2 regions of the Streptomyces sp. NPDC087263 genome follow, and region 1 is predicted to be linked to the other one. Evidence: riboswitches for the same ligand, from Rfam matches in the RefSeq annotation. Region 1 holds a riboswitch; the other holds the start of a gene.
The links. A riboswitch is a leader RNA that binds a small molecule or an ion and turns the genes downstream of it on or off. The one in region 1 is predicted to bind cobalamin.
Positions count from the first base shown of each region.

Region 2: another riboswitch for cobalamin. It lies ahead of metE (5-methyltetrahydropteroyltriglutamate--homocysteine S-methyltransferase); the one in region 1 lies ahead of ACIPC1_RS38310 (cobalamin biosynthesis protein).

Region 1 is NZ_JBIUYT010000017.1:62,989-67,597, forward strand. It holds gene ACIPC1_RS38295 (lysozyme) at 11-754, shown strand; gene ACIPC1_RS38300 (anion permease) at 956-2,200, shown strand; gene ACIPC1_RS38305 (hypothetical protein) at 2,213-2,434, shown strand; cobalamin riboswitch at 2,554-2,695, shown strand; gene ACIPC1_RS38310 (cobalamin biosynthesis protein) at 2,796-3,737, shown strand; gene ACIPC1_RS38315 (cobyric acid synthase) at 3,734-4,609, shown strand, end outside.
Region 2 is NZ_JBIUYT010000007.1:94,393-99,001, forward strand. It holds gene ACIPC1_RS23120 (DMT family transporter) at 1-256, shown strand, start outside; gene ACIPC1_RS23125 (phosphocholine-specific phospholipase C) at 311-2,362, opposite strand; cobalamin riboswitch at 2,701-2,920, shown strand; gene metE (5-methyltetrahydropteroyltriglutamate--homocysteine S-methyltransferase) at 3,086-4,609, shown strand, end outside.

The DNA of each region.
Region 1 (4,609 bases):
GGGGGGAAATATGGCCCGTGGTAACAGACCGTCCCGCCATCGCGCCCGCGTCGTCGCGGCCATCGTCACAGCACTCACCGTCGGGGGAACCGCTCTCGCCGAGGTTCCGGCCTCCGCGGCCGGCAAGCCCAAGGGGCACGACGTCTCCTCGCACCAGAAGAACGTCGACTGGCCGAGCACCAAGGCGAAGGGCGCACAGTTCGTCTACGTCAAGGCGACCGAGTCCCACACCTACCGCAACCCGTACTTCAGCCAGCAGTACAACGGGGCACGCAACGCGGGCATCATCCGCGGCGCCTACCACTTCGCCCTGCCGAACAAGTCGTCCGGCACCGCCCAGGCCGCGCACTTCGTGCGCAACGGCGGCGCCTGGCGGGCGGACGGCTGGACGCTGCCGCCCGCGCTCGACATCGAGTACAACCCGTACGGCACGAACAAGTGCTACGGCCTGACCAAAGCCAGGATGGTGAGCTGGATCAAGGCCTTCAGCGACGAGGTCAAGCGGCAGACCGGACGCCGTCCGGTGATCTACACGACCACGCACTGGTGGAACACCTGCACCGGCAGCAGCAGCGCCTTCGGCGCGAACCACTCCCTGTGGCTCGCGCGCTACGACTCGGCGACCGCGGGTACCCTGCCGGCCGGCTGGTCCTTCTGGACCTTCTGGCAGTACGACAACAGCGGCAGCCTGCCGGGCGACCAGAATCTCTTCAACGGATCCACGACCCAGCTCAAGAAGCTCGCGAAGGGCTAGGCCGACAGGACCTGGCGGAGCTATCGGAACCCAGAATTCCGCCTATGTTCGAGACATCGGACCGGACCTAGAGCCGCCCTCCGGCACAATTGGAGGAGCGCTCGCCATAGAGACACTCGAAAGCCCGCCCAAGTTCATCTTCCGTTCACCCAGGTTGCCTACGGTCCTCGTGCCACTGACGTCAAACAGAAGCCTGGGTAAATGGAACACATCACGCTCCTCCTCGGAATCGTGATCGTCACCGCTCTCGTGTTCGATTTCACGAACGGTTTCCACGACACCGCCAATGCGATGGCTACGACCATTTCGACCGGTGCTCTCAGACCCAAGACGGCGGTGGCCATGTCCGCCGTGCTGAATCTCGTCGGTGCGTTCCTCTCCGTGGAGGTCGCCAAGACGATCTCCGGCGGGATCATCAACGAAGAGGGCATACGCACCGAAGTGATCTTCGCGGCGCTCGTCGGCGCCATCCTCTGGAATCTGCTGACCTGGCTTCTGGGTCTGCCCTCCAGTTCCTCCCACGCACTCTTCGGCGGCCTCATCGGCGCCGCGGTGATGTCGGCCGGCTGGTCGTCCGTGAACGGCTCGACCGTCGTCACCAAGGTGCTGCTTCCCGCGATCGCCGCGCCCGTCGTGGCCGGACTCGCCGCGATGCTGGCCACCAGGCTGACGTACAGGATCGGCAGCCGCGCCGACGAGAAGGCGACGGCCAAGGGCTACCGCGCCGGGCAGATCGCCTCGGCGGGCCTCGTCTCGCTGGCCCACGGCACGAACGACGCGCAGAAGACGATGGGCATCATCACCCTCGCGCTGGTCACCGGCGGTGTGATCGCGCCGGACTCGAACCCTCCCACCTGGGTCATCATCTCGGCCGGTATGGCCATCGCGCTCGGCACCTACCTGGGCGGCTGGCGCATCATCCGCACGATGGGCAAGGGCCTCACCGACCTCGCGCCGCCGCAGGGCTTCGCCGCCCAGACCAGCGCGGCCACGGTCATCCTGGCCTCCTCCCACCTGGGCTTCTCGCTCTCCACCACGCAGTCCTGCTCCGGCGCCGTGATGGGCTCCGGTCTCGGCCGCAAGGGCGGTGTCGTCCGCTGGTCGACCGCGCGCCGGATGTTCATCGCCTGGGGCCTCACGCTCCCGGCGGCCGGCCTGGTCGGCGCGGGCGCGGAGTTCCTCACCAAGCAGGGCACCTGGGGCATCGTCCTGACGGGCGTACTCCTGGTGGCCGGCGCGGGCACCATCTGGAAGCTGTCACGCCGCCAGCCGGTGACCATCGACAACGTCAACGAGGTCACCGCCGAGCCCTCGGGCGTCGTCACCGTGGCGATCGCCGCGGTCACCCCGCCGCCCGCGGGTCCGCTCACCGGGGACCTGACCGGCGAACTGAAGGCCACCATCCCGTCCCCGGACGCGGAGCCCACCTCTCCGGCCACGGTGTAAGGAACGAACAGCATGCACATCGACTGGGCAGCCCTCGGCTCCGTCTTCGGAGTCAGCCTCGTGACCACCGTGGCCCTCGTCGGCCTCTTCACCCTGGGCATCGTCGGCCTCTCCAGGCGCGAGTCGGCCTCGGCACAGGGCGGCTCCGCCGCTCTCGCGGTCACCGGCGCGTACGCCTGCTTCGCCGCCTGCGCGGCGGCGGTGGCGTACGGGATCTATCTGATCGTCGCCTGACGGTCACGTCGGACAAGCGCACAAACAAGGTGGGGCGTGGGACGTGTCAACGTCCCACGCCCCACCCGTATGTGGGCCTTCGCACACTCTCCCTCCGCAGGTCAACAGCAAGTTGACGGGTCTTCCAACACCGTGGTGGACTGCCGGAGCCAAGTACGACGGCACGAGAGGAAGCCGGTGCGAATCCGGCGCGGTCCCGCCACTGTCACCGGGGAAGGTAGTCCCCGGAAGCCAGGAACTCCCACCGTCGGTCTCTTCGAACCAGGGCGTGGACACCCTGAGTGAGGACATATCGCCATGCGCGGCTGCCCAAGTGCCTTGCGAACGACGGTTGTGCCCGACCTGACGGTCGGCTGAACCGGTGCGTGCCGATCGCGTCTTCGCGTACGGCGCCGCCGCCGGCCTCCTCGGTGATCTACTGCTCGGCGATCCCCGCCACGGGCATCCGGTCGCCGCGTTCGGGCGGGCCGCGGGAGCCGTGGAGCAGGTGCTGTGGCGGGACGACCGCGGCTGGGGCGCGCTGCACACGGCCGTGTGTGCGGGCGGTGCCACCGTGCTCGCGGCGCTCGCGAGTCATTCCGTACGGGGATCACATACCGCCTCCCTCGCGCTGACCGCCGCCGCCACGTGGGCCGTCGTCGGGGGGACCTCGCTCGGCCGGGAAGCCCGGGCGATCGGCAGCGCGCTGGAAGCCGGCGATGTCGAGCTGGCCCGGGAGCGGCTGCCGCATCTGTGCGGGCGGGATCCGCAGGCGCTCGACGCGGACGGGATCGCGCGGGCCGTCGTCGAGTCCGTCGCCGAGAACACCTCCGACGCCGTGGTGGGGGCCCTCGTGTGGGGGGCCGTCGGTGGTGTGCCCGGGCTTGTCGGGTTTCGGGCCGTGAACACGCTCGACGCCATGGTCGGGCACAAGTCGCCCAAGTACCGGCGTTACGGCTGGGCCTCCGCGCGGCTCGACGATGTCGCGGGCTGGCCGGGGGCGCGACTCACCGCTGCCCTCGCCGGCGCTGCCGGAGGCGATCCGCGGGGCGCCGTACGCGCGTGGCGGGTGGACGCCTGCAAGCATCCGAGCCCGAACGCCGGGCCGGTGGAGGCCTCGTTCGCGGGGGCGCTCGGGGTGCGGCTCGGCGGGACCCTCGCATACGGCGGACGGGTCGAGCACCGGCCCGTTCTGAACGGCGGGGGGCGCGCCGTCGCGGTCGGTGACATCGAGCGGGCCGTACGGCTGTCGCGGCGCGTGAGCTGGCTCGCGCTGGGTGTGTGTGCTGCCGGACGGCTCCTCATGAAGGGGCGTGCCTCGTGAGCGGCGGGCTGCTGGTCGCCGGGACCACCTCCGACGCGGGCAAGAGTGTCGTGACCGCCGGGATCTGCCGGTGGCTGGTGCGGCAGGGCGTCAAGGTGGCGCCCTTCAAGGCGCAGAACATGTCGCTGAACTCGTTCGTGACGCGGGAGGGCGCCGAGATCGGGCGGGCCCAGGCGATGCAGGCGCAGGCCGCGCGCGTGGAGCCGACCGCGCTCATGAATCCCGTACTGCTGAAGCCGGGGGGTGACCGGAGCAGTCAGGTCGTGCTCATGGGGAAGCCCGTGGGTGAGATGAGTGCGCGCGGCTACCACGGCGGGCGGCAGGAGGCGCTGCTAGGGACCGTGCTGGAGTGCCTCGCCGAGTTGCGGGGCACGTATGACGCGGTGATCTGCGAGGGGGCGGGGAGTCCTGCCGAGATCAATCTGCGGCGGACGGACATCGTGAACATGGGGATCGCGCGCAATGCGCGACTGCCCGTGCTGGTCGTGGGCGACATCGATCGTGGGGGCGTCTTCGCGTCCTTCTTCGGGACCGTCGCGCTGCTGTCCCGCGAGGACCAGGAACTCGTCGCCGGGTTCCTGGTGAACAAGTTCCGCGGGGACGTCTCCCTGCTGGAGCCGGGGCTCGACATGCTCCACGGGCTCACCGGGCGGCCCAGTTACGGCGTGCTGCCCTTCCGGCACGGCCTCGGGATCGACGAGGAGGACGGGATGGCGGTCTCGCTGCGGGGGGCCGTCCGGGAGTCGGCGGTGGCCGACCCCGTCGGCCAGGACATCCTCCGGGTCGCCGTCTGCGCCGTCCCCCTCATGTCCAACTTCACGGACGTGGACGCGCTGGCCGCCGAGCCGGGTGTCGTCGTGCGCTTCGTGGAC
Region 2 (4,609 bases), on a different contig from region 1:
GGCCGCCGCGGTGATCGGTCTGTCCCTGCTCGGCGAACGGCTCCAGGATGGCGCGGCGGGTGTGCTGCTGGCCCTCGTGGGAGCGGGCATCGCGGCCTGGGGTGTGGTGACGCTGTCCCGCTCGACGCCACAGCCCCCGCTGCCGGTCGACGACCATCCGGTCGCCGCGGTGCTGGCCCTTGAACCTCAGTCGGCGGCGTACGAACCCTCGTTGCTGCCGCAGCAACCGAACGCGGGGCATCTCACCGCGCTGTAGAACCGCCATGGAACGGGCGGTCACGGAGGGGCCGTGACCGCCCGTTCCCTCCCCTCAGTCGGTCACGATCGCCGGGTCGCTCACGCCCGGCCGGCCGTTCTCCACATGTCCGGCGAACCTGCGCAGGAAGCTCGCGTCCGCGTCGGAGACGACGGTCAGGTCGTACCAGCGCTTGCTCGCCCGCAGGTCGAACATGCGCCGCACGCTCGCGCCCGACCGCACCTTGAACGACTTCGGCCGGCCGCCGTAACCGTTGCTCACCTTCAGGTTGACCGTTCCGGGGCCCTTGTTGGTGAGGGTCAGCTCGACGTTGTCGCCCACGCGCCGTGCGGTGACCTCGGGTCCGGCCTTCCTGCCCGGGCCCCTGAAGGTGCGCAGGAAGCCGTTGGGGCCGTGCACCGTCAGGTCGTACGAGCCGTTCGAGTACGCCGAGTTCCAGGTGTCGTCGACCTTCTTGCCGGCCTCGGTCGTGTAGGTCCAGGGGCCGTCGGTGCGGTTGCCGGACGTGACGAGGAAGACGGCGCCGGCCTCGGCGCCCGAGCCGAAGGTGAGCGTGTACGTGCCGGCTGCCGCGTCCGCCGAACCGTCCACCGCGGGCTCGTACTTGAGCGGGCGGGCCGGCCGCGAGCCGGGCTCCTGCTTGGGCAGGACGGGGTTCGCGGGCGGGGTCGGCACGTAGTCGGGGTGGTGGTCGTTGTCCGGCGGTTCGTAGCCGTCGGTGTCCGGCAGCGTGACCGGCGAAGCGTTCTTGTGGGCGAAGTCGAAGGCCGAGCTGAGGTCGCCGCTGATCGCCCGCCGCCAGGGCGAGATGTTGGGCTCGTGCACGCCGAAGCGGCGCTCCATGAACCGGATGATCGAGGTGTGGTCGAGCGTCTCGGAGCAGACGTAACCACCCTTGCTCCAGGGCGAGACGACGAGCATCGGCACCCGCTGGCCCAGCCCGTAGGGGCCCGCCGTGTGGCTCGCGTCGCCCGCGAAGAGGTCCGGCCCGACGTCGACGGTGGACTTGCCCTGCGCGGCGGACTGCGGCGGGAACGGCGGTACGAGGTGGTCGAAGAAGCCGTCGTTCTCGTCGTACGTGACGAACAGCGCTGTCCTTCCCCACACCTCGGGGTCGGAGGTGAGCGCGTCCAGGACCTGGGAGATGTACCAGGCTCCGTAGTTCGCGGGCCAGTTGGGGTGCTCGGTGAAGGCCTCGGGCGCGACGATCCAGGAGATCTTCGGCAGCTTCTTGCCCTGCACGTCGGCCCTGAGCTGGTCGAAGAAGCCCTCACCCTTGCGGGCGTCGGTGCCGGTGCGCGCCTTGTCGTAGAGCGGGTCGCCGGGCTTGGCGTTGCGGTACTTGTTGAAGTACAGCAGCGAGTTGTCGCCGTAGTTGCCGCGGTAGGCGTCGGGTATCCAGCCCCAGGAGCCGTTCGCGTCCAGGCCGTCGCCGATGTCCTGGTAGATCTTCCAGGAGACGCCGGCCGCTTCGAGGCGCTCGGGGTACGTCGTCCAGTCGTAGCCGACCTCGTAGTTGCCGAGGACCGGGCCGCCGCCGGTGCCGTCGTTTCCGGTGTAGCCCGTCCACATGTAGTAGCGGTTCGGGTCGGTGGAGCCGATGAACGAGCAGTGGTAGGCGTCGCAGATGGTGAACGCGTCGGCCAGTGCGTAGTGGAAGGGAATGTCCTCGCGCGTCAGGTACGCCATCGTCGTCGACGACTTACTGGGCACCCATTTGTCGCACTTGCCCTTGTTGAGGGCGGCATGTCCGTCATTCCAGTCGTGCGGGAGGTCCTGGATGAACTGCAGGCCCAGGTCGTCGGCGTCGGGCCGGAAGGGGAGCACGTCCTTGGCGCCGTCCGACTGGTGCCAGACCGACCTGCCACCCGAGGGCGTGGCCGGACGGGGGTCGCCGAAGCCGCGGACACCCCTGAGCGAGCCGAAGTAGTGGTCGAACGAACGGTTCTCCTGCATCAGGACGACGATGTGCTCGACATCGTCGATCGTGCCGGAGCCTTGGTACGCGGGCAGCGCCGCGGCCCGCTCGACGCTGTTGGACAGCGCGGTGAGCGCCGCGGTGCCGCCGGTGACCTGGAGGAAGCGGCGCCGATTCACTTGAGGCATGGGCTGGGTGACCTCTTGTCCTGACGGAAACAACGGAACTACCGAACTACGGCACCGCGGGATGACCGGGTGGCCGGGCTGCTGCTGGAACGTGTGCGATTGGAGTGTGACAAGAGCACCGAACGACAAGGAAGGGCCTCATGGCCCCTGTGTGAAACTCGGCGGTACGTGCGGCGAACGGCGACAATAGGAACGCCGATGGCCGACTCCCGCAACCAACGTCAGGCAAAACCCGCGGTGAGGCGGCGGCCCGGTCCCGACGCGGATCGCAGGGACGGCATGTCTCATCCCCCCATCCGGCATGTGGGCGTTGTCCCCGCGGTCACCCGAAGCCCTTTAGGCTGGTCCGTGCAGCTGGTTCGCCCCGTCCGCCAGGCGGGAGGCGTCGTAAGAGGGAACCCGGTGGAAATCCGGGACTGCCCCGCAGCGGTGAGTGGGAACGACCGCCGTCATACGCACTGGACCCGAGAGGGACTGGGAAGCGACGGCCAGTAGGTGTCCGCCCTTCGGAGGACGCGCCCACAAGTCCGAAGACCTGCCCGCTGCCCGTGCTCGACCCATCGTGCGCGGACATCCCGGTGACCTCGTGGGCGGGTCGGCGTACATATCCAGACGGACGACCGTGCCTTTCCGCGCGAGGATCGTCGCGTTCGGTGTGTCACCCCTTCGCGCTCTCGTCCCGTCTCCGGGATCTCAGGGATTCATCTCGCGAAGGAGATTTCCGTGACCACCAAGACCGCAGCCGCGGCAGCGCAGGCCACCGTGTACGGCTACCCGCGCCAGGGTCCGAACCGGGAGCTCAAGAAGGCGATCGAGGGTTACTGGAAGGGCCGCGTCGACGCGAAGGCTCTCCGTGCCACCGCCGCCGACCTGCGCCGGACCAACTGGCAGCAGCTGGCCGGGGCCGGCGTCCACGAGGTACCGACCGGCGACTTCTCGTACTACGACCACGTCCTGGACACCACGGTCATGGTCGGCGCGATCCCCGAACGCCACCGGACCGCCGTCGTGACCGACGCCCTGGACGGCTACTTCGCCATGGCGCGCGGCACGCAGGACGTGGCGCCGCTGGAGATGACGAAGTGGTTCGACACCAACTACCACTACCTGGTGCCCGAGCTGGGTCCGGACACCGTCTTCACCACCGACTCCGCCAAGCAGGTCGACGAGCTCCGCGAAGCCCTCGCCCTGGGCCTGACCGCCCGCCCGGTCCTGCTGGGCCCCGTCACCTATCTCCTGCTCGCCAAGCCCGCGCCCGGCGTGGCCGCGGACTTCGACCCGCTGACCCTCCTCGACCGGCTGCTGCCCGTGTACGCCGAGGTCCTCGCCGACCTGCGAGCCGCCGGCGCCACCTGGGTACAGCTCGACGAACCCGCCCTCGTCCAGGACCGTACGCCGGCCGAGCTGAACGCCGCCGAACGCGCCTACCGCGATCTGGGAGGGCTCGCCGACCGCCCGAAGCTGCTGGTCGCCTCGTACTTCGACCGGCTCGGCGACGCCCTGACCGTGCTCGCCAAGGCTCCCGTCGACGGGCTCGCCCTCGACTTCACCGACGCGGCCGCCGCCAACCTGGACGCCCTCGCCGCCGTGGGCGGTCTGCGGGGCAAGCGACTGGTCGCCGGGGTGGTCAACGGACGCAACATCTGGGTCAACAACCTGGAGAAGTCACTCGCCACGCTGGGCACCCTGCTGGGCCTGGCCGGTCAGGTCGACGTGGCCGCCTCCTGCTCGCTGCTCCACGTCCCGCTCGACGCCGCCGCCGAGCGTGACATCGACCCGCAGATCCTGGGCTGGCTCGCCTTCGCCCGGCAGAAGACCACCGAGATCGTCACCCTCGCCAAGGGCCTCACCCTCGGGACCGACGCCATCACCGCGGAACTGGCCGCCAACCGGGCCGCCCTGGCCGCCCGCGCCGACTCCCCGATCACCCGCGACCCCGCCGTACGGGCCCGCGCCGCCGCCGTCACGGAGGCCGACGCCCGCCGCAGCCGGCCGTACCCCGAGCGGGCCACCGCCCAGCGCGCCCACCTCGGCCTGCCCCTGCTGCCGACCACCACCATCGGCTCCTTCCCGCAGACCGCCGAACTGCGCACCGCGCGGGCCGACCTGCGCACGCGGCGGATCGACAGCGCCGGGTACGAGGAGCGGATCAGGGCCGAGATCGGCGAGGTGATCTCCTTCCAGGAGAAAATTGGCCTGGACGTCCTGGTGCACGGCGAGCCCGAACGCAACGACATGGTCCAGTAC